3 regions of the Pelorhabdus sp. sgz311001 genome follow, and region 2 is predicted to be linked to each of the others. Evidence: riboswitches for the same ligand, from Rfam matches in the RefSeq annotation. Region 2 holds a riboswitch; each other region holds the start of a gene.
What was found. Region 2 has a riboswitch for cobalamin ahead of cobI (precorrin-2 C(20)-methyltransferase). Riboswitches for the same ligand answer to the same signal wherever they lie in the genome.
Positions count from the first base shown of each region.

Region 1: another riboswitch for cobalamin. It lies ahead of AC0MXB_RS00565 (HoxN/HupN/NixA family nickel/cobalt transporter); the one in region 2 lies ahead of cobI (precorrin-2 C(20)-methyltransferase).
Region 3: another riboswitch for cobalamin. It lies ahead of AC0MXB_RS04880 (hypothetical protein); the one in region 2 lies ahead of cobI (precorrin-2 C(20)-methyltransferase).

Region 1 is NZ_JBVXUT010000001.1:85,502-91,542, reverse strand. It holds gene AC0MXB_RS00580 (4Fe-4S binding protein) at 1-1,055, opposite strand, end outside; gene AC0MXB_RS00575 (hypothetical protein) at 1,061-1,360, opposite strand; gene AC0MXB_RS00570 (hypothetical protein) at 1,535-1,717, opposite strand; cobalamin riboswitch at 2,027-2,208, shown strand; gene AC0MXB_RS00565 (HoxN/HupN/NixA family nickel/cobalt transporter) at 2,333-3,079, shown strand; gene AC0MXB_RS00560 (multicopper oxidase family protein) at 3,368-4,780, opposite strand; gene AC0MXB_RS00555 (hypothetical protein) at 4,822-5,007, opposite strand; gene AC0MXB_RS00550 (hypothetical protein) at 5,228-5,656, opposite strand; gene AC0MXB_RS00545 (DUF2933 domain-containing protein) at 5,798-6,041, opposite strand, start outside.
Region 2 is NZ_JBVXUT010000003.1:88,309-94,349, reverse strand. It holds gene AC0MXB_RS09295 (hypothetical protein) at 60-998, opposite strand; gene AC0MXB_RS09290 (YecA family protein) at 1,213-2,436, shown strand; cobalamin riboswitch at 2,559-2,739, shown strand; gene cobI (precorrin-2 C(20)-methyltransferase) at 2,900-3,601, shown strand; gene AC0MXB_RS09280 (ABC transporter substrate-binding protein) at 3,645-4,610, shown strand; gene AC0MXB_RS09275 (FecCD family ABC transporter permease) at 4,594-5,604, shown strand; gene AC0MXB_RS09270 (ABC transporter ATP-binding protein) at 5,604-6,041, shown strand, end outside.
Region 3 is NZ_JBVXUT010000001.1:938,286-944,326, forward strand. It holds gene rsgA (ribosome small subunit-dependent GTPase A) at 1-424, shown strand, start outside; gene rpe (ribulose-phosphate 3-epimerase) at 421-1,074, shown strand; cobalamin riboswitch at 1,280-1,461, shown strand; cobalamin riboswitch at 1,574-1,756, shown strand; gene AC0MXB_RS04880 (hypothetical protein) at 1,923-2,246, shown strand; gene AC0MXB_RS04885 (MATE family efflux transporter) at 2,132-3,262, shown strand; gene nikB (nickel ABC transporter permease) at 3,350-4,273, shown strand; gene nikC (nickel transporter permease) at 4,274-5,095, shown strand; gene AC0MXB_RS04900 (ABC transporter substrate-binding protein) at 5,179-6,041, shown strand, end outside.

The DNA.
Region 1 (6,041 bases), on a different contig from region 2:
AAATTATGAGCCAGATGGGCTGATAAATCCAGCGGAATCAAAGCATATCCAAAGCGAGCAAAGTTTAAATGAGCTGACTCTCCATTACTTTTTCCAGCCACCCAACTGCTAATATACAATAAAGACACTGGAATGGCCATAGCAATGAGAAAGATAACCGTAAATGTGATAGCATACTCCTGCGTGCCTAAAATATTTTCTAGAAAACTTTGGGCCTTAGTCCAAATCTCCAGCATGGTAATATTTTGGACAAACACGATTCCCATAATGACGGTAGCCAAAACAGACTCTTCAAATTTGGGCTTCTTAATAAACCAAAGTTCACGAGAAGGCGGACGAACAGAAATGGTAATAGAATCATTGGGGCAGTTCTTTACACAATAACCGCATAGATTGCAGCGAGCGCTGTTATCCATGGTTTTCGGGAACTCAAACATCGGACAGCCTGGTGCTTTTTCACCGCCCTTGTAACAAGCGGCTACCGTACACTTACTGCATTTTTCCGGCGTTCCTCTCAGTTCCAATGCCCCTGTCCGAGAATAGTTACCGGCGACCCCACCTAAGAAGCATAAATTGCGGCACCAAGCCCGGCGTTCAAAAAAGGCCCCTGCCGTAATGGCTCCTAGCGCAATAATCAGCATCATAACCCCTGAGCCGCGTGGCGACTCTACAATTCCATAAACATGATCACCCCAGGTAATCATGATAAAAAAAGCATCAATAATCCAGATCCCATATTTCTTAAGAAACTGGGGAACAGGCCGATTATTCCCTACAATCTTTTGCACAAAATCACTCACTGTCGCAAAAGGGCAAATAGCACACCAGAATCGTCCCATCAAAAGAAAAATCAGCGGAATCAGTGGCCACCACAGTACCCAGGTTAATGCAGTGCCAAAATTTTCATGGGCGCTGACAGGGCCAAAAAACAATTCATATGTGATAAAAGCAAAAATAATCACAACAGGAATTTGAAAAATTCCTGGGTACCATTTGCTTTTTAATATGGCTTTTAACAAGTTATTGCCTTTGGTTTCAGGTATTTTCGTCTCCATCTATCTCACACTCCCTGGCCTTTCAGCTTAGTATATTTCATAATTCCAGCAACAAGGATGACTGCTGAAATAGCTCCACCAAATCCATAGAGAACAGGCCAAGGATTGTCGTTTTCAGCCTCCTTTTTGCCGTGTCCATTATGATTCATGTTGTTCATATCATGGCTATTTTGTGAATCAGATGTCATAGAATTCATATCATGACCATTATGGTCATTGGGTGACATAGTCCCCATATTGTGACTACCTTGTGACTCATGCGTCATGGAGTTCATATCATGACCGCTCATCGAATCTTGCGTCATGTTCCCCATCTCATGCTTTGGTTGCTCCACACTAGTTGCAGCAAAAGTATTCATCGTAGACATACCAAGCAGAAGTAAGGTTGCAAAACTAATTACCAAAAAACTACCCCGTCTTTTAAATATATTAATCAATTAACAAACCTCCTCATTCATAGCATTCAATGCCTATCATCGTTATTCAGTCTTTTGCATTGTGCTGTGGTCCATTGAGTTATGATTCATATTACTGTGATCGACTTGCTGCGTCGTGCTCTGATTCGTTGCCGGCATTTGATTGCTTGCTGAATTTCCACATCCCGCTAAAAAGAATCCTAAAGTAAAAACTAATACGGCGCTTACAACATAAAACTTTTTCATAAAAAACTTTCCTCCACGTGACTGATTAATAAACAATGACTTTTGATTCACTCGTTATCCGCATTCTTACTGCCCCTATTATATCTATCAATTATGAATTTCTTATGAATGTATTGTGAACTTCTCGTGCTATTTGAAAATCAAAACAACCAAACTAGTTCCCTTTCGTCCACTACACTTGCCATGTTTTCTCTTTATTTTGATATTCTTTTGTATACGGCCGGTGCTAAGATCAAACTGTTGAATAATTTGCGCTTTTCGCAGTTCTTTGTTGACATCGCTAATGGTTTGGTTTATTCTGTAACAGAATTCCATATCGTCTTAATAGGTGCCCACTCGGGCTTAATAGGGAAGATTGGTGCAATGCCAACACGGTCCCGCCGCTGTAATGGGGAGCTATTCTACAATTTAGCCACTGGAAAAAGATTTCTGGGAAGGCGTAGAATACGATGAACCGAAGTCAGAAGAACTGCCTATTTTATAGTCACCGTTTTACCCACGAGCGATGGGGAGGCGATTTGCACTTTTTTCTATTCAGCAAGTTGACACTCTTTCCTTATAGCAAGAGTGTTTTTTTACTATTATTCGCTCGAAAAAATCGGGAGGTTACATTGAATGAATTTGGAAGTCCTTGCAATTATCTCGCTGGGTTTTGTTCTCGGAGCAAGACACGCGATTGATTGGGATCACATTGCTGCTATTACCGACTTTGTTGGTGCTGAGAAATCTAAAAAAAAGGGATTTCTTTTGTCGTTATACTATATAATTGGTCATGCTTTAGTGAATTTGTTTTTTGGTGGAGCTGCCATTGTATTAGGCCAATCAGTTCCATCATGGATAGATACAGTAATGGAACGAGTTGTTGGAGTAACATTAATTACTTTGGGATTATGGCTGATTGTGATTCTTATTCAAAATAGAAAAGAATCTATTTTCATTAATAGATGGCAGCTATTATTCAATGTCCTACAAAAAGTCTACTACTGGCTAAAGGTTAAAATAACCGGAAAAGCTACTGAAAGAGACATGCAACCAATTGCTCTAGGACCTGGTAGTGCTTGCGGTGTCGGGATCATCCATGGTATCGGAGGAGAAACCGCCTCGCAAATTTTATTATTTACCACCGCTGCTGGTGCAGGAACACTTACCCTTGGACTAACAGCCGTCTTTGCCTTTATATCAGGTTTATTTTCCTGTCAAATTATAATGGTTTTATTTTTGCTAAATGGCTACGGACAAGCAACTAGGAACCCCAAAGTTTATAAGGGATTAGCGATTGCTACATCTTTATATAGTATTGCAGTAGGTACAATCTTCCTATTAGGTGCCAGTGATCTTCTGCCTCCGCTCGAATTTTTCTAACTAAATTCAGTCTTAAAATTTATAAAAAATGCTATGACAAAAGAGAGTACCCCTATCCAACTTGATACTATTGGATAGGGGTACTCTCTTTCAAGGAATATTGAAGAAACGATGAATAACTCATGCTATTTAAAAGATATTTCCTAAGAATTGAACGATAAAGAGCAGCCCCTTAAAGAAAAGGGCTGCTCTCGTATACGTTTCGTTACTTATTAGAGCTATGGTGTCCTGCATGTTCGTTATTACCATCTTGCTGCGTATCTGCTGGAGGAGGACTTACTGTCTCGTTTATGGTTCGCTAGCAGGCTGCGCCACAACTTCTGTCATCATTCCACCATCTTCATGGTCTAAGATATGGCAATGGAGCATCCAATTTCCTGCCTCTTTCATGACAAAAGCCACATCTACATACTGTCCAGCTGGGACATTCACCGTATCCTTCCACATTTCTCGGTCTGGCACCTGTCCATTCTGTGACACGATTTGGAAATAGGCGCCGTGAACATGGATAGGGTGATCCATCAGGTGCATTCCCTGGGTGTCTTTATTCCAAAATCGCACTTTGACTACTTGGCCCACCGTTACCTTTATTGGATCTGTATTGGGAAACACTTTTCCGTTGATGGTCCACTGCATCTTACTCGCCCCATCTTGGGGCATAGACATCGCCATAGCATGTCCCGCATGCTGCATTCCAGCCATACTGCCACCTGTCATGCTAGCCATATCCATCCTTGAACCTAATTCCAGTGTAAAGTCAGGCGATTCATCCTGCATACCAGCAAACGCTCGCGATACAGGCGGCACAAAGGGAGATATTACTGGTGCTACCGCCTTCCCTTCGTAGACAATCGGCACAATCATGCCTAGTTCGGGGCGTTCACTAATCAAGCGATATTGCTGACCAGCTATTCCTACCGCTGCCACTTCCACGTCTATCCGCTCACCAGGGGCTAGCGTGACGGTATCTGTCATGTAAGGATCCACTAAAGGATGTCCATCCGTATGGGTCACTCTAAAACGATGCCCTGGCAGTTGAAGGGTATGATAGGCAGCTGTCGATGCATTAATGAGCCGTAATTTATGGAGTTCTCCCTGACGAAAGACTAAAGGAGGAATCGCATCTCCGGTCTTGCCATTCACGGTCTCTATATTGCCATACCGTTCCATGTCGCCCCGCGCGGTACCATCTAAGCGCTTGCCATTCGCATCTAGGTACCAATCGTCCAAAACCAAGATATGGTCACCGCTATATTTACGATCCGCTGCTGTCTTCACAATAAAAGGTGCATACAGCCCCATATCTACTTGAGTCACTACTGGGCGATAATGCGAGTGATACCAATATGTACCTGACTCATTCGCGGTGAACTCATAACGGAAGGGCTCGCCTGGCTTAATGACCCGGCTGGGTCCGTCTTGATCATTTGGCACCAATAGCCCATGCCAATGAATATTCGTGACAACTGGAAGGTGATTTACACCTTCCACGACAACTCGTTCTCCTTCCTGTACTATAATCGGCGTTCCCGGCACACTGCCGTTATAGCTCCATACCCGTGTAGACAGTCCCGGTCTTAGTTCCCAATTGGCTTCTTTGAGTTCTAGTCTTACGTCAGCCGCTTGTGCCGTAGCTGTCGCTATGAATACTGTCAGTGCTGTCGTAACAACCTGTTTTCTCCAATTCATCCAGCCTCTCACTTTCCTGTCCTCCTCCCCTACCTACGATTTGCTTACTACTTTTACTCTATTTTTGACTTTTCCTGCTCACTATTGAAAGATGGTACAGGCATTCTATCCAGTTTATCTGCAATCCGCTTTACTGACTTGGTAATGCTAGTCAACAAATAAAAGAAATATATCACTATTACCAGATAAATCACCATAAAAACGAATCCAAATCCACCCATCATGCTGCCATACATCATGTGTATCACTCCTTTTTATTTGGTAATCGCACTTATCTTTATTATAATAATAAACATGTTATTTCAACAAAATTTTTGTTTCTTTATTTTTCCAAAACTTTATACTAAAAGGCTCAAATCTAAGCAACGAGTATAAAGGTTGCCTAGCATCACACGACACTAGGCAACCCTTTTATATAAACCCTGGGAAAACTAGCGCTTCCCCAGAGATGGAGGGGCACTACTGCGCTGCGTGATGCGCATTGTGATCCATTGTTGCAGGCGTTTGATTTGTCGATGGCGCTTGCGTACCATCTACTTTTATTTCATCAGTTGCGTTATTCACTAAATCAGACATCATCTGTTTAAATTCTGGATCACTTGCCAGCATTTGTTTCATCATAGTTTGTATTTGAGGCTGTTTCATCATGGCTTTCATCGTTTGTTGCATTTCCGGGCTTGCCATCATTTCACCGCACTGCTTTTGCATATCCGGTGAATTCATCATGTCTGGACTCATGGCCCCGCTTTGCATCATCATGCTCGATTCGGTTCCGGGTTCCGCCTTTTGCGCTGTATTTCCAATCGAATTGATCCCGAAAGTCACGCCTAATACCGATACCGTAATCAATCCGCCAATCATCAAGCTTGCCATTTTATTTTTCATCATTTTTTTCACTCCTATTTTTATTTGACTTATTTTTTCTTTTATACAAAACTCCCACTCACTCATATCAAATACCAGTTCACATCGTTTAAGTATACGCTTTACCTTAACAGCAGCAATCCCTATATATGAGGCATGACCTCTTTATTTTGCCGCCTTGGGATCATCCACCTGCTCTTGCTTTTTATGTCCCATTCCCTTCATCATGAACAGATGCATCAACGGGCATAAAAGAAATACTAGGTAACTGGCCGTCCCTTCATAACCGCTTATCTTTAATAACAGAACCGCTGCTATAGGGGGCAAGCAGCAGACAAACATCATGAGCATATGTTTTAGGCTGTTGCCGCAGTTTTGTTGCAGCCCTTGAGTAGTGTTGCTAGGCTGA
Region 2 (6,041 bases):
AATAGTAAAAAATAAAAGTTTTCAGCGCGATTTATAAAAAAACTTCTAGCACGTTTATGCTAGAAGGTATGGGTATATTCGATTTCGGTTTTGCGAATGGGAATATCGAAGGTAATTGTTTGAGCAACTGTGTACTTTAGGGAAAGGCGATCTTGCGGCGTTAAAGCTTGGATGAAGGCGATTTGAAAGCCTCTTAGACTATTATCATAACCGCCAAGACTTGCTTTCCCTTCTGGTACGGCCTTATCTTGAATTTCGCCGCCAAGTATTTTTATCGCCTGATATTCTGTGGGCTGATAGTTGATTCCTACTAGGATTCCCTGGTTTTGATCAGGGGCGGAAGAACGGACATATTCAGCCAAATACTCTGCTTTTCCATGGGGTGAATTCACGCTAAAGCCGGTAAATGTTGTGGCTTTTTCCAGATGAGGGATGTGAAGGGCGCTGGCCATGAAGCGAGTAGAACCAGCAAAGTAGGCGATTTCGCCGCCGGAAATCATATGATTAGCACGATCGGCGAATAAGTCTGAATCTAACTTGCCGAAGGTGGCATGGTATTGAATGTGGCCTGTCGTTGTACGCCAGTCGATTCCTTTAAACATGCCAAAGCCGGCATTCGAGCTATTGTCAAACATCGCGCCGTAAGCCCCTAAGTAAGTATCTTGGCTGCCAATTTTCAATAGCATATTCTTGTTGTTAATCAATAAGCCATACTGATCTAGACTGCTGTTATTTTCCTTGGTGGCAGAGCCAGCGTAAGATTGATGGCCAAAGCGGAAAAAAATCTCGGTTTGTTCTGAAAGGGCTTGGTGAAAATTTAGCCGCAAGGTTCTCTCTGTATCGCTGATATCAGCTACGTCAGAGCGATGATAACGGATGGTTTCATATTTTAGAGTGGTTTCCCCGTCAATTGTAAGGGGGGCGGCAGTTACTGGGGAAGTGGCGGCAGCTAATAGAAAAGCGGTTAGAAGCATTGGGCGTAGGGCGGCATGGGCCATGCGATACATCCTTTCAGAAAAAAATTATTGGCATTTCTTATTCGCGCTTTCCGACAAAAGTCCTGTAATTTTTTCTGGTAAAATAATAAAAGAATTGTTTGGTATTTTTTTCCTGTTTATGACTTGGCAATTCTCGGTGAAATGGTGTACAATCTATAGAGTTGAGAAAGATATTCGCCAAGTAGTTTGTGTGATGAATATGGGAGGAACGAAAGTGAGCGAGAAAGACTCGAAAGATATCCGCTGCGAAGCAGCCGATGAAACAGCCGAAGCCTTGCATCAGGTGATAGAAGAGGCTCAGCGTCAGGAGAAAAAGTTAGCAGAGCGTTTATGGCGCGCGGTGAGTGGACCGGAAGAACTCACGAGTTACTTAGGATATTTGACCAAGGATGAATTGACGGAAATACGGATAAATTTAAAGGTTAAGAATGCTAGCAACTTGAAGAAACAGGAGCTTGCCGATTTACTTGTTATGGCGATTCCAGCGGGCGTTGCTGAGGCAGCGACGCTGATTTTTGATGAAGAGCGGTGGCGGTGGTTTAAACGATTTGCCACGCAAGAAGTAAACTTCTATACCACGAAAATACGACTTGACTTTATTCGATATTTTAAAAGCTATGGCTTTTTAGGCACTGGTACTTGTGATGAGAAGACGATTTTTTGGATTCCTACTGGTGTGAAGCAGGCTTTTCAGTCTTTAAATGAAGGCAAGCTTTATGAAATGATCAGACAGAATACTGAGTGGATTTATGCTACACAAGGTTTACTTTATTATTATGGTTTGTTGGAAAAAGATCAGCTTGTAGCATTAGTAGAGGAAAAGGGAATTGCGGCGAAAGCGGATATTTCTCGTTACTTAGCGGTCATTGCTGAAGCTGCGGCTTGCTATGGTCAAATTGTAATTGATAAAGAGGTTTATGCCGATTATCGTGTAAAAGATCGGGCCTATATTCTAGGAGAACAGAAAAGTCGTGCTGAACTTCCTTACTGCTCCTTTTTAAAGCAGCAATTTGTGAAGGCTGGTAAACCCGGTTTTGTTGATAAAAACTCTGCTTCAGAGAATTTCCTGCGGTTTATGAAAGAGTGCTATTCGCTCAATCGGGAAGAGGCGGCGGCATTAGCCGAAGATTGTTTTTATATTATCAACAATAGTAAAGGCAGTGGCGATCTCTTAGCTTACTTGTCAAAAGGGTATGAGTTTCCTAGTGAATCTTTTCAAGATACCTTGCTTCCCTATGTGGCAGCGCTTCATAATCAGACGCGCATGTGGGTGTTGAAGGGGTATAAACCGGTAGAACTTGTGGAGGATGAATCGGCGAAATTGCAGCCTTGTCAGGAACTGAGCAGCATGAGTGAAGTGGCGCCAGTGAAGGTAGGCCGCAATGATCCTTGCCCTTGTAATAGTGGGAAAAAATACAAAAAGTGCTGCGGCAAATAGCTGCAAAAAGCCCAGTTTTTCTATTTATAGAGAGCTGGGCATACTTGTAGTTCTAGTCGGATTTGTTTGACTTTTTTGCAAACAAGTGATATAAATAAGTTACATTAACTGTTATTTCATAATTGCATAAGATTGAAATAGGTGCCCATAGGGCTTAATAGGGAAGTCCGGTGCAAGGCCGGCGCGGTCCCGCCACTGTAATGGGAAGCGAAACCAGAAAATGCCACTGAGACGATTGTCTTGGGAAGGTTTGGATGAGCGATGATCCAGAGTCAGGAGAACTGCCTGTTTAACAATCACCGTTTTAACCCACGAGCGATGGGGAGGGGATTAAAGAGTTCGATCTTTTTTTTCCTGGCCAAAAGCCAGGATTTTTGATTTCAGCGCTCTTTTGAAATAAGACCTTTCTTGCTTTAAGAAAGGTTTTTTTATGACCTATTTTTAATTTATGGAGGTTTTTGCAATGGCAGGTATTTTTTATGGTGTGGGCGTAGGCCCTGGAGATCCGGAGCTTCTTACATTAAAAGCGATTAATTTGATTAAGTCGGCTGATATTATTATTGCGCCAAAAACGGAGAAGAAAGAAGGCAGTGTGGCGCTTACAATTGCTAAACCTTATATTAAGGACACGGCTGAAATTGCAACTCTTGTATTTCCTATGGTTTCCGACCAAATTCAATTGAATGATGCCTGGGCTAGTAATAAGGAAACGATCGTGAACTATTTAGATGAAGGAAAGACGGTTGTTTTTTTAACTTTGGGCGATCCTATGTTCTACAGTACTTATATTTATGTATACAGACTGTTAAAAGACTGTGGCCATCCCATTGAAACGATTCCTGGCATTACGGCTTTCTGCGCCATTGGCAGCAAATTAGGTTATCCTATCGTCGAAGGGGACGATGTACTGAATATTATTCCAGCTACGATGGAAGAAGAAAAAATGGAACAGGCTTTCGCTACAGCCGATAATGTAGTGCTTATGAAAGTTTATAAAAATTTCCCGCAAGTTTTGGAAAAATTAAAACGTCATGGCTTGGCCAAACAAGCAGTCATGATCAGCCGCTGCGGCCTAGACGGCGAACAAGTGGTACATAACTTGTCTGATCTGAATGATGATCATAAACTGAACTATTTATCAACCATTGTAGCAAGACGAGGCTAATCGCTTCCTGCATCTAACGGAGCAGCGAAAGGAAGAGACTGCAATGAAAAAGTATATGTTTTTGCTGGCACTCCTTTGTGGCGTGGCAGCACTTTTCTTTGCCGGCTGTGGTGCGCAAAAATCTGCCGATCAAGGGAAAGATGGGAATTATTTAACCATACAAGACAATGCTGGACGCACAGTTACTTTAACGAAAAAACCGGAAAAAGTCGTAGTGCTTTCTACCTCTTTTTTAGATCTATTGTATTCTGTCGATGGGAAAGCCGCAGGCAGGCCTAGTTCTAAAACGGAATCGGTGCCAGAGGCTGCTGCTTCTGTGCCGGAAGTCGGCTTTGTCTATAATGTGAATTTAGAAAAAGTAATGGCGTTGCAACCGGATCTAGTTATTGCCGTGCAGGGAATGCATGAAAAGCTTTTGCCAACGCTAGAAAGTAATCACATTCCGGTTTTGCTTTTGAAATATAAGACGTTAGAAGATACGCTGACAACGATTACTTTACTTGGTAAGATTGTCGGGACGGAGAGCAAAGCTTCTCAATTAGTGCAATCCATTCAAGACAAAATCAGCGCCATAAAAGCAAAAGTGCCGCAGGGACCGCCGTTGAAGGTGGCGATTTTGCATGCTACGTCGAAAAGTGTAACAGTCGAGCTTGATAATACGATTGCTGGCAGTATAGCGAAACGTCTGGGCCTTGTCAATGTTGCTTCAGGAACGACGGCGCCTGATAAAGACAGTGATAATGTGCCTTATAGTTTAGAAAAACTGGTGGATTCCAATCCTGATATGGTTTTTGTGGTCACCATGGGCAATGCCGCGGAAATTGGCGCAAGGATGAAAAGCGATGTAGAAAGTAATCCAGCTTGGAGTACTCTCTCTGCTGTGAAAAACCAGAAGGTTTACTTTTTGCCGTCTGATTTGTTTTTGCTCAATCCTGGTCTAAAGATTCCTGATGCTGTAGAATATATGGCTAAAATCGTCTATCCTGAGGTGTATGGCCGTGTTCAATAAACAAAACTTTTCTGCTGGCGATGGTCGACTTGGGCGTCGCGTACTTGTTTTAGCTTTGCTTGTTTTGGCTTTTGCCGCTTCCTTTGTCTATAGTTTAGCTACAGGCGCTGTAACAATTTCCTGGCAGGAAATTGTTACAACGCTTTTTTCGCAAGGGGCGGGAAATCCGATTATTTTTAATATTCGATTGCCGCGCACACTTGTAGGAGCTTTAGTGGGACTGAATCTAGCCTTATCTGGGGCTATTTTGCAGTCGATCATGAAAAGTCCTTTGGCAGATCCCCACATTATTGGCGTTTCCTCTGGGGCTGGCCTTGCTGGTATTTTAATTTTGATTTTATTTCCTCACTGGGAGTATTTACTCACGCCAGTAGCTTTTTGCGGTGCTATGGCGGCGACGATGGCAATTTATATTTTGGCCTGGAAAGGCGGCATTCGTCCGGTACGGATTATTTTAGCGGGTGTAGCTGTTTCGGCTTTTCTGGGAGCAGGCATTGCTGGTTTATTAGTCTTCTTTAGTGATCGGGTTCATGGCGCTCTCATGTGGATGGTTGGCGGGCTATCGGCAAGAAGCTGGCCCCATTTTTATGCCATGCTGCCTTACACGGTACTTGGCTCTCTCGTGGCTTTTTTCAGTACACGTAGCTTAAATGTATTAGAACTTGGCGATGAAGTGGCTGCTGGTTTGGGACTTGCTGTCGAGAGAACGCGTCTCTTACTCACTGCTGTGGCCGCGCTGCTAGCGGCTAGCGCTGTCAGTGTAGCTGGGTTGCTTGGCTTTGTGGGCCTGGTAGTGCCGCACGCAGCAAGACTGCTTATTGGTTCTGATTATCGTTATGTGCTGCCTGCTTCCGCGTTACTAGGTGCGGCGGTTGTGACTTTTAGCGATACAATGGCCCGAACGGTTTTTGCGCCAGTGGAACTGCCTGTGGGCATTATTATGGCTTTTGCTGGCGCTCCCTTTTTCCTCTATCTATTAAGGAGGGAACCGTAATGCTTATAGCGCAGAATGTAACCGTTCAGTTTGGCGCGAAACTTTTGTTCCAGGATTTATCTTTGAGGATTCAAGAAGGTACGATCGTTTCGATTATTGGGCCAAATGGGTCTGGCAAGAGTACCTTTTTAAAAACCTTATCGCGTGCTTTAAAACCGCAGCAGGGAAAAATTCTGCTTGATGGCAAGGAGCTTTATGCTGTTTCGGCAGCAGAGTTGGCCCGAATTATGGCTGTATTGCCGCAGACGCCGAGTGCTCCCAGTGATTTGACAGTGCGTGATTTAATTAGTTATGGTCGCTTTCCTCATCAACGTTGGTGGAAAAATACGCAAAAAGAAGATGCATCTTTTATTGAATGGGCGATCGAAACAACGCAGCTGACAAAGTTAGCTGACCGGATTGTGGCAACTCTTTCGGGCGGTGAACGTCAGAGAGTT
Region 3 (6,041 bases), on a different contig from region 2:
TTTGCTTGATGGTGAAATCACTGTCTTTTCAGGACCAAGCGGTGCCGGAAAGTCTACGTTGCTTAATGCCATTGAATCAGGCTTACTGCTTAAAACGGGGCAGGTAAGTGATAAAATTGGTCGGGGACGCCATACAACGCGTCACGCAGAACTGCTTCCGTTGAAGTCAGGCGGCTTTGTTGTTGATACACCAGGATTTTCCTTTACGGAAATCACTTTGCCGGAGGATACTGTGAAAACCTGCTTTCCCGAGTTTTATGAGTTACCACAAGCATGTAAATTTAGTTCCTGTCTTCATGATAAAGAGCCGCAGTGTCAAGTGAAGGAAGCTGTGGCTCAAGGCAGAATTTCGTCGAGCCGCTATGAAAACTATGTGACAATTCTGCATGAAGCGCAGGCTAATAAGAAGGGATATGGAAAATGAGTACAATAAAAGTAGCTCCTTCAATTTTATCGGCAGATTTTTCTCAGCTTGGCGCTGAAGTAGCGAAGCTGGAGGAAGTGGGAGCCGACTATATTCACATTGATGTTATGGATGGTCATTTTGTTCCGAATTTGACCTTTGGGGCGCCTGTTGTGGCTGCTATTCGTTCTTTTACTAAGCTGCCTTTTGATGTGCATTTGATGGTAGAAAAGCCTGAGGAATATGTAATTCCTTTTGCGAAAGCTGGCGCCGATATTCTAACAGTTCATGCCGAAGCGACAGTGCATCTTCATAAGCTCTTACAGGAAATCCATAAAGAAAATATGAAAACAGGTGTTTCGCTGAACCCGGCAACGCCGCTTTCCCTGATTGAAGAGGTTTTGCCAGATATTGATATGGTATTATTAATGAGTGTAAATCCTGGTTTTGGCGGTCAGGCCTTTATTCCAGCAGTAACCGATAAGATTGCACGTTTGCGCCGCATGATTGAAGAGCGGGATCTCAAAACGGAAATTGAAGTCGATGGTGGCATCAGCCCTGCTAATGCCAATATTGTTACTGCAGCAGGCGCTACGGTTTTAGTCGCTGGATCAGCTGTTTTTTCCGCGAAAGATCAAGCAGCAGTGATTCGCGCTTTAAAAGGCTGCTAAATTTCTTAACGGTGATATGTTCCTGTTTACTATTTATAAAATGAAAAACGCTTAAATCCCTTGGAATGTAAAGGATTTAAGCGTTTTTGTTTTTGAGTTTATCTTGATACTATTATAAATTAAACACGCAATATTTTGAAAGGTTTGACATATATTGTGATAAATGGTATACTAATTATGAAATGTAAAATGATGTATAATGAAAATTGCATAGTTTGGGATAGGTGCCCGCAAGGGCTTAATAGGGAAGTCCGGTGAAGTACCGGCGCGGTCCCGCCACTGTAATAGGGAGTGAGTCCAAAAAATACCACTGAGGCAAACGTCTTGGGAAGGTTTGGATAAACTATGATCTAGAGCCAGGAGAACTGCCTATCTGTCAGTCACCGTTTTTTTACCCACGAGCGATGGGGAGGGGATTAAATGAGAATAATTTATCTTGTGATGCCAAACCTCCCTGTTTTATGCAGGGAGGTTTTTTAGTATTTCCGAGCAGGGTTTAATTAAATATGTCAAAGTAGGTGCCCGCAAGGGCTTAATAGGGAAGTCCGGTGAAGTACCGGCGCGGTCCCGCCACTGTAATAGGGAGTGAGTCCAAAAAAATACCACTGAGACAAACGTCTTGGGAAGGTTTGGATAAACTATGATCTAGAGCCAGGAGAACTGCCTATTTTATAATCACCGCTATACCTGCGAGCGACGGGGAGGGGATTTGGATAATTGACAGATGCTTTTTAGCAAACATTTTAATTATTTTTCAAATCTCTTGACTTTACGTCAGGAGATTTTTTTGTGTGTTTTACCAAATGTACAGTCTCTTGTGTAAATTATGAAAATATTATGGAGGTATCGTGACCATTTTTGCTGCAGCAATGAGTAGTGATAATAAAAAATTTCTCAGCTTGGCTGTTCCATTGATTATTTCTTCCATTTCAACACCACTCCTTGGCGTAGTCGATACGGCTGTCATGGGGCGATTCCCTCAGGCGGCTTATATTGGCGGCGTAGCAATTGCTACTTTGATTTTCAATACTATGTATTGGCGCTTGGTTTTCTTAGGATTAGTACTTCTGGGTTTAGTGCGCAGGCTAGTGGGACAGGAGATAAAAAGACTATTACCTCTGCGCTGTTGCGGCCTATGGCGATTGCTTTTATTTTGGGCGTACTGCTTGTAGTCTTGCAGTATCCAATCAAAATTGCCGCTTTTATGCTAGTGACACCGAGTGATGCTGTCAGGACATTAGCAGAAACCTATTATGATATTCGAATTTGGGGAGCGCCTTTTGTATTGACTGGCTATGTAATAAATGGCTGGCTAGCAGGCATGTCTAAAGTCAAACTGTCCCTGTGTTTACAGATCTTCATGAACATCTTGAATATTTTACTGGTATTACTGTTTGTTCGGATAGGGGGCATGGCTGCCGATGGTGTGGCAACAGCAACCCTCATTTCGGAAATAGCGGCTACGGTCCTAGGGCTTGTTTTGATTTACCATATCAAAGAAGTGTCAATTACCGGGATTTCCTTGGCGATATTATGTAATATAGCGGCGTTCACCGCCATGATGAAGGTCAATAGGGATTTATTTATACGAACAGTATGCCTCTTGTCAGTATATAATCTGATGGCTATATACGGCATGCGATATGGGGAGGTTGTACTAGCGGCTAATGCTGTATTGATGCAAATTCATTTTGTTATGGCCAATTTGCTCGGCGGGATCGGCAATACCGCTACAATATTAGTGGGGAAAGCCATAGGAGGAAAAGATGGTAAGTTGTACAAAAGTACAGTCCAATTAACTGCATTTTGGGGCTGGGTTACAGCATTTCTTTTGTTTGGCGGGGTTTGTTTATTTAAAAACGCGGTGATTGGACTTTTTACTAATCTTAGTGAAGTGAAGCAACTAGCTGACATGTATATATATTGGGTCGGTCTATTTCCTTTGAGCGCTGTTTGGGGGCTGCAGCTTTATGGCATTTTTGCAGGCGCAACATTGTCGACTCCTATCAGGAATTCTATGCTCTATTCGCTATTGGGCTGTCTCATTGTTTTTTTATTAGGAGAACCATTATTAGGAAACCATGGCATATGGTTGGCCTTTACGGTATTCAGCCTGGGAAGATCGATATTTCTTTGGATCTATTTACCAGGGCTTAACAAAAAAGTTGCAGTCATTGCAGAAAAATAAAAAGAAGCGTTGATAAAAAGAAGCGTTGTTCCCAAATAACAATATAGCTAAAACAAAGGAGCGGGTGTCTTGACTAAAAAACAATTTATGCAGCGTTTGCTGCAAATGGGCATTACCCTTATTGGCGTAAGCTTTCTGACATTTTGCCTAATGTATCTTTCACCAGGGGATCCAGTAGCTATGCTGCTAGAGGTAGGAGATACCATTGTGTCGGAAGAAACAATTGCGGAGACAAGGGCTCAGTTAGGTCTCTATCAACCATTTCATGTTCAGTATTTTCGTTGGGTTACTGGTGTCTTACAAGGCGATATGGGCATGTCCTATTCGGCAAAAATGCCTGTAGCTGAGCGGCTCTGGCAATGTTTGCCTGGTACATTGGCGCTAGCAGGTTCAGCTCTTGTTATGATGCTACTTATTTCAGTGCCTTGCGGTATTCTTTCCGCTGTATATAGAAATCGCGCCGTAGATTATTTGATTCGCGGTTTTTCTTTTGTGGGCGTGTCCATGCCGAGTTTTTGGGTAGGACTTATTTTATTGTATATTTTTGGCCTGAAACTACGGCTGTTTCCTATTGCTGGCGGTGTAGTGTCTTTGGACCGAATCGTATTGCCCGCGTTTACCCTAGCGATTGCCATGTCCGCAAAATATACGCGGCAGGTGCGGACTGCCGTACTAGAGGAACTAGGGCAAGATTATATCATTGGTGCAAAGACTAGAGGACTTCCTCTGAAAAAAATTATTTGGCGGCATGTGCTGCCGAATGCCTGCTTACCGCTCATTACTTTGCTGGGGCTATCTATTGGGTGGCTTCTGGGCGGAGTGGCTGTAATTGAGATGGTTTTTTCCTGGCCGGGACTTGGTAAGATGGCTGTGCATGCTATTGAGATGCGTGATTATCCTCTGGTACAGGGGTTTGTGCTTTGGATCGCCGTGTTATATACAGCAATGAATTTATTAGTGGATATTTCTTATACTTTGCTTGATCCACGGCTGAAGAAAGGCGGGAACTAAGTGTCACTTAGAGAAAAAGACAAATTTTTGTTTGGATTGTATTCGTTTTTAGTACTGTTAATTGCTGCTATTGCCATTTTTGCGCCATGGCTAGCGCCATATGACCCCTATGAGGCGACAATGCGGCATTCGCTGTTGGCACCATCGGCTGAACATGTACTTGGAACAGATAAACTGGGTCGTGACTGCTTGACCCGAATCCTCTATGGAGCGCGGACGTCTCTGCTCATGACTTTATCCCTAGTTGTTCTTATTTCAGGGGTAGGAACGTTTATTGGCATTCTTTCCGGCTATTTAGGCGGTAAAGTGGATATGGCGCTCATGCGTCTAGTTGATATGATGTTAGCCTTTCCGGGAATCGTGCTGGCGATTGCTATTGCCGGTATGCTGGGCGGAAATATACTAAATACCATTTTAGCCCTAGCAGTGGTTAGCTGGACTAAATATGCTCGATTGGGACGCAGTCTTACCTTGAAATTGCGTGAGCGTGATTTTATTTATGCAGCAGTAACGAATGGCACAAAGCCGCTGCAAATTTTGCGGCATCATATTTTGCCGAATGCTTTACCGACCATTGTGGTAACAGCGGCGATGGATATTGGCACGATGATCATGGAACTTGCTGGGCTATCTTTTTTAGGGTTCGGCGCTCAGGCGCCTACTCCGGAATGGGGTTTGATGCTCAATGAAGGGAGACAGCATATCCAAACTGCCCCTTGGCTTATGCTTTATCCAGGGATCGCTATCTTGATGGTTGTAGCAATATTTAACTTGTGGGGTGATAGCCTACGAGACATTATGGATCCACAGAAAGCAAATTGAGGAAATGAGAGAGGGAGAATTCTGTGAAAAAATGGACTAAATTCATCTGTGTAACTTTATTGTTTTGCCTGGCCGTAAGTGTTATGGCAGGATGCGGGAGCAGCAAGTCGGAAGTTGATCAGAAAACGCTGAAGTTTGGGGTAACAAATTTTGCCGACTCTCTGGAGCCAACAGAAAATTATTTTGGTTGGGTTGTCATGCGGTATGGCATGGGAGAAAGTCTTGTAAAGTTTGACGAAAAAATGAAAGTAACGCCTTGGTTGGCCGAAAGCTGGCAAATCAGCAGTGATCATATGACCTGGACCTTTAAAATTAGAGATGGCGTAAAATTTTCAAATGGCAAACCGCTAGATGCGGCTGCCGTCAAGGCTTCGCTAGAAAGGGCCTTTGCCAAAAATAAACGGGCAGTAACCTTTTTTAAATATACAGAAATGTTGGCTGATGGGCAACAGCTCACGATCCGTACAGAGAAGCCGGAACCAAATCTGCCGGGCTTTTTAGCTGATCCTCTATTTTTGATTGTCGATGTATCGGCCGAGGCGCAGCGAAATTTTGCGAAAGAAGGCCCTATTTGCACAGGTCCGTATATGTGCCAATCCTTTGTCAAAGACAAAGCAGTTATGGTGAAAAATCCCTACTACTGGGATGGAGAAGTACCTTATGAAACCGTTGAAATTCCTTCGATTGATGATCCTAATACCCGCGCAATGGCCTTGCAATCAGGCGAAATAGATCTAGCGGTTAATATTGCGGCAGGCGACATTGGTCTATTTAACGATAGTACAAAGTATCACATTGATAGAATTTCTTCGCTTCGCACAGTGCTCGCCCGTATTAATCAAAAGGGTGTGTTGGGCGATCCCAAGGTACGCGCCGCCTTTATTAGCGCTTGCGACCGTAAAGCCTATAACGAAGTAATTCTGAAGGGAACTTTTATTGAAGGCAA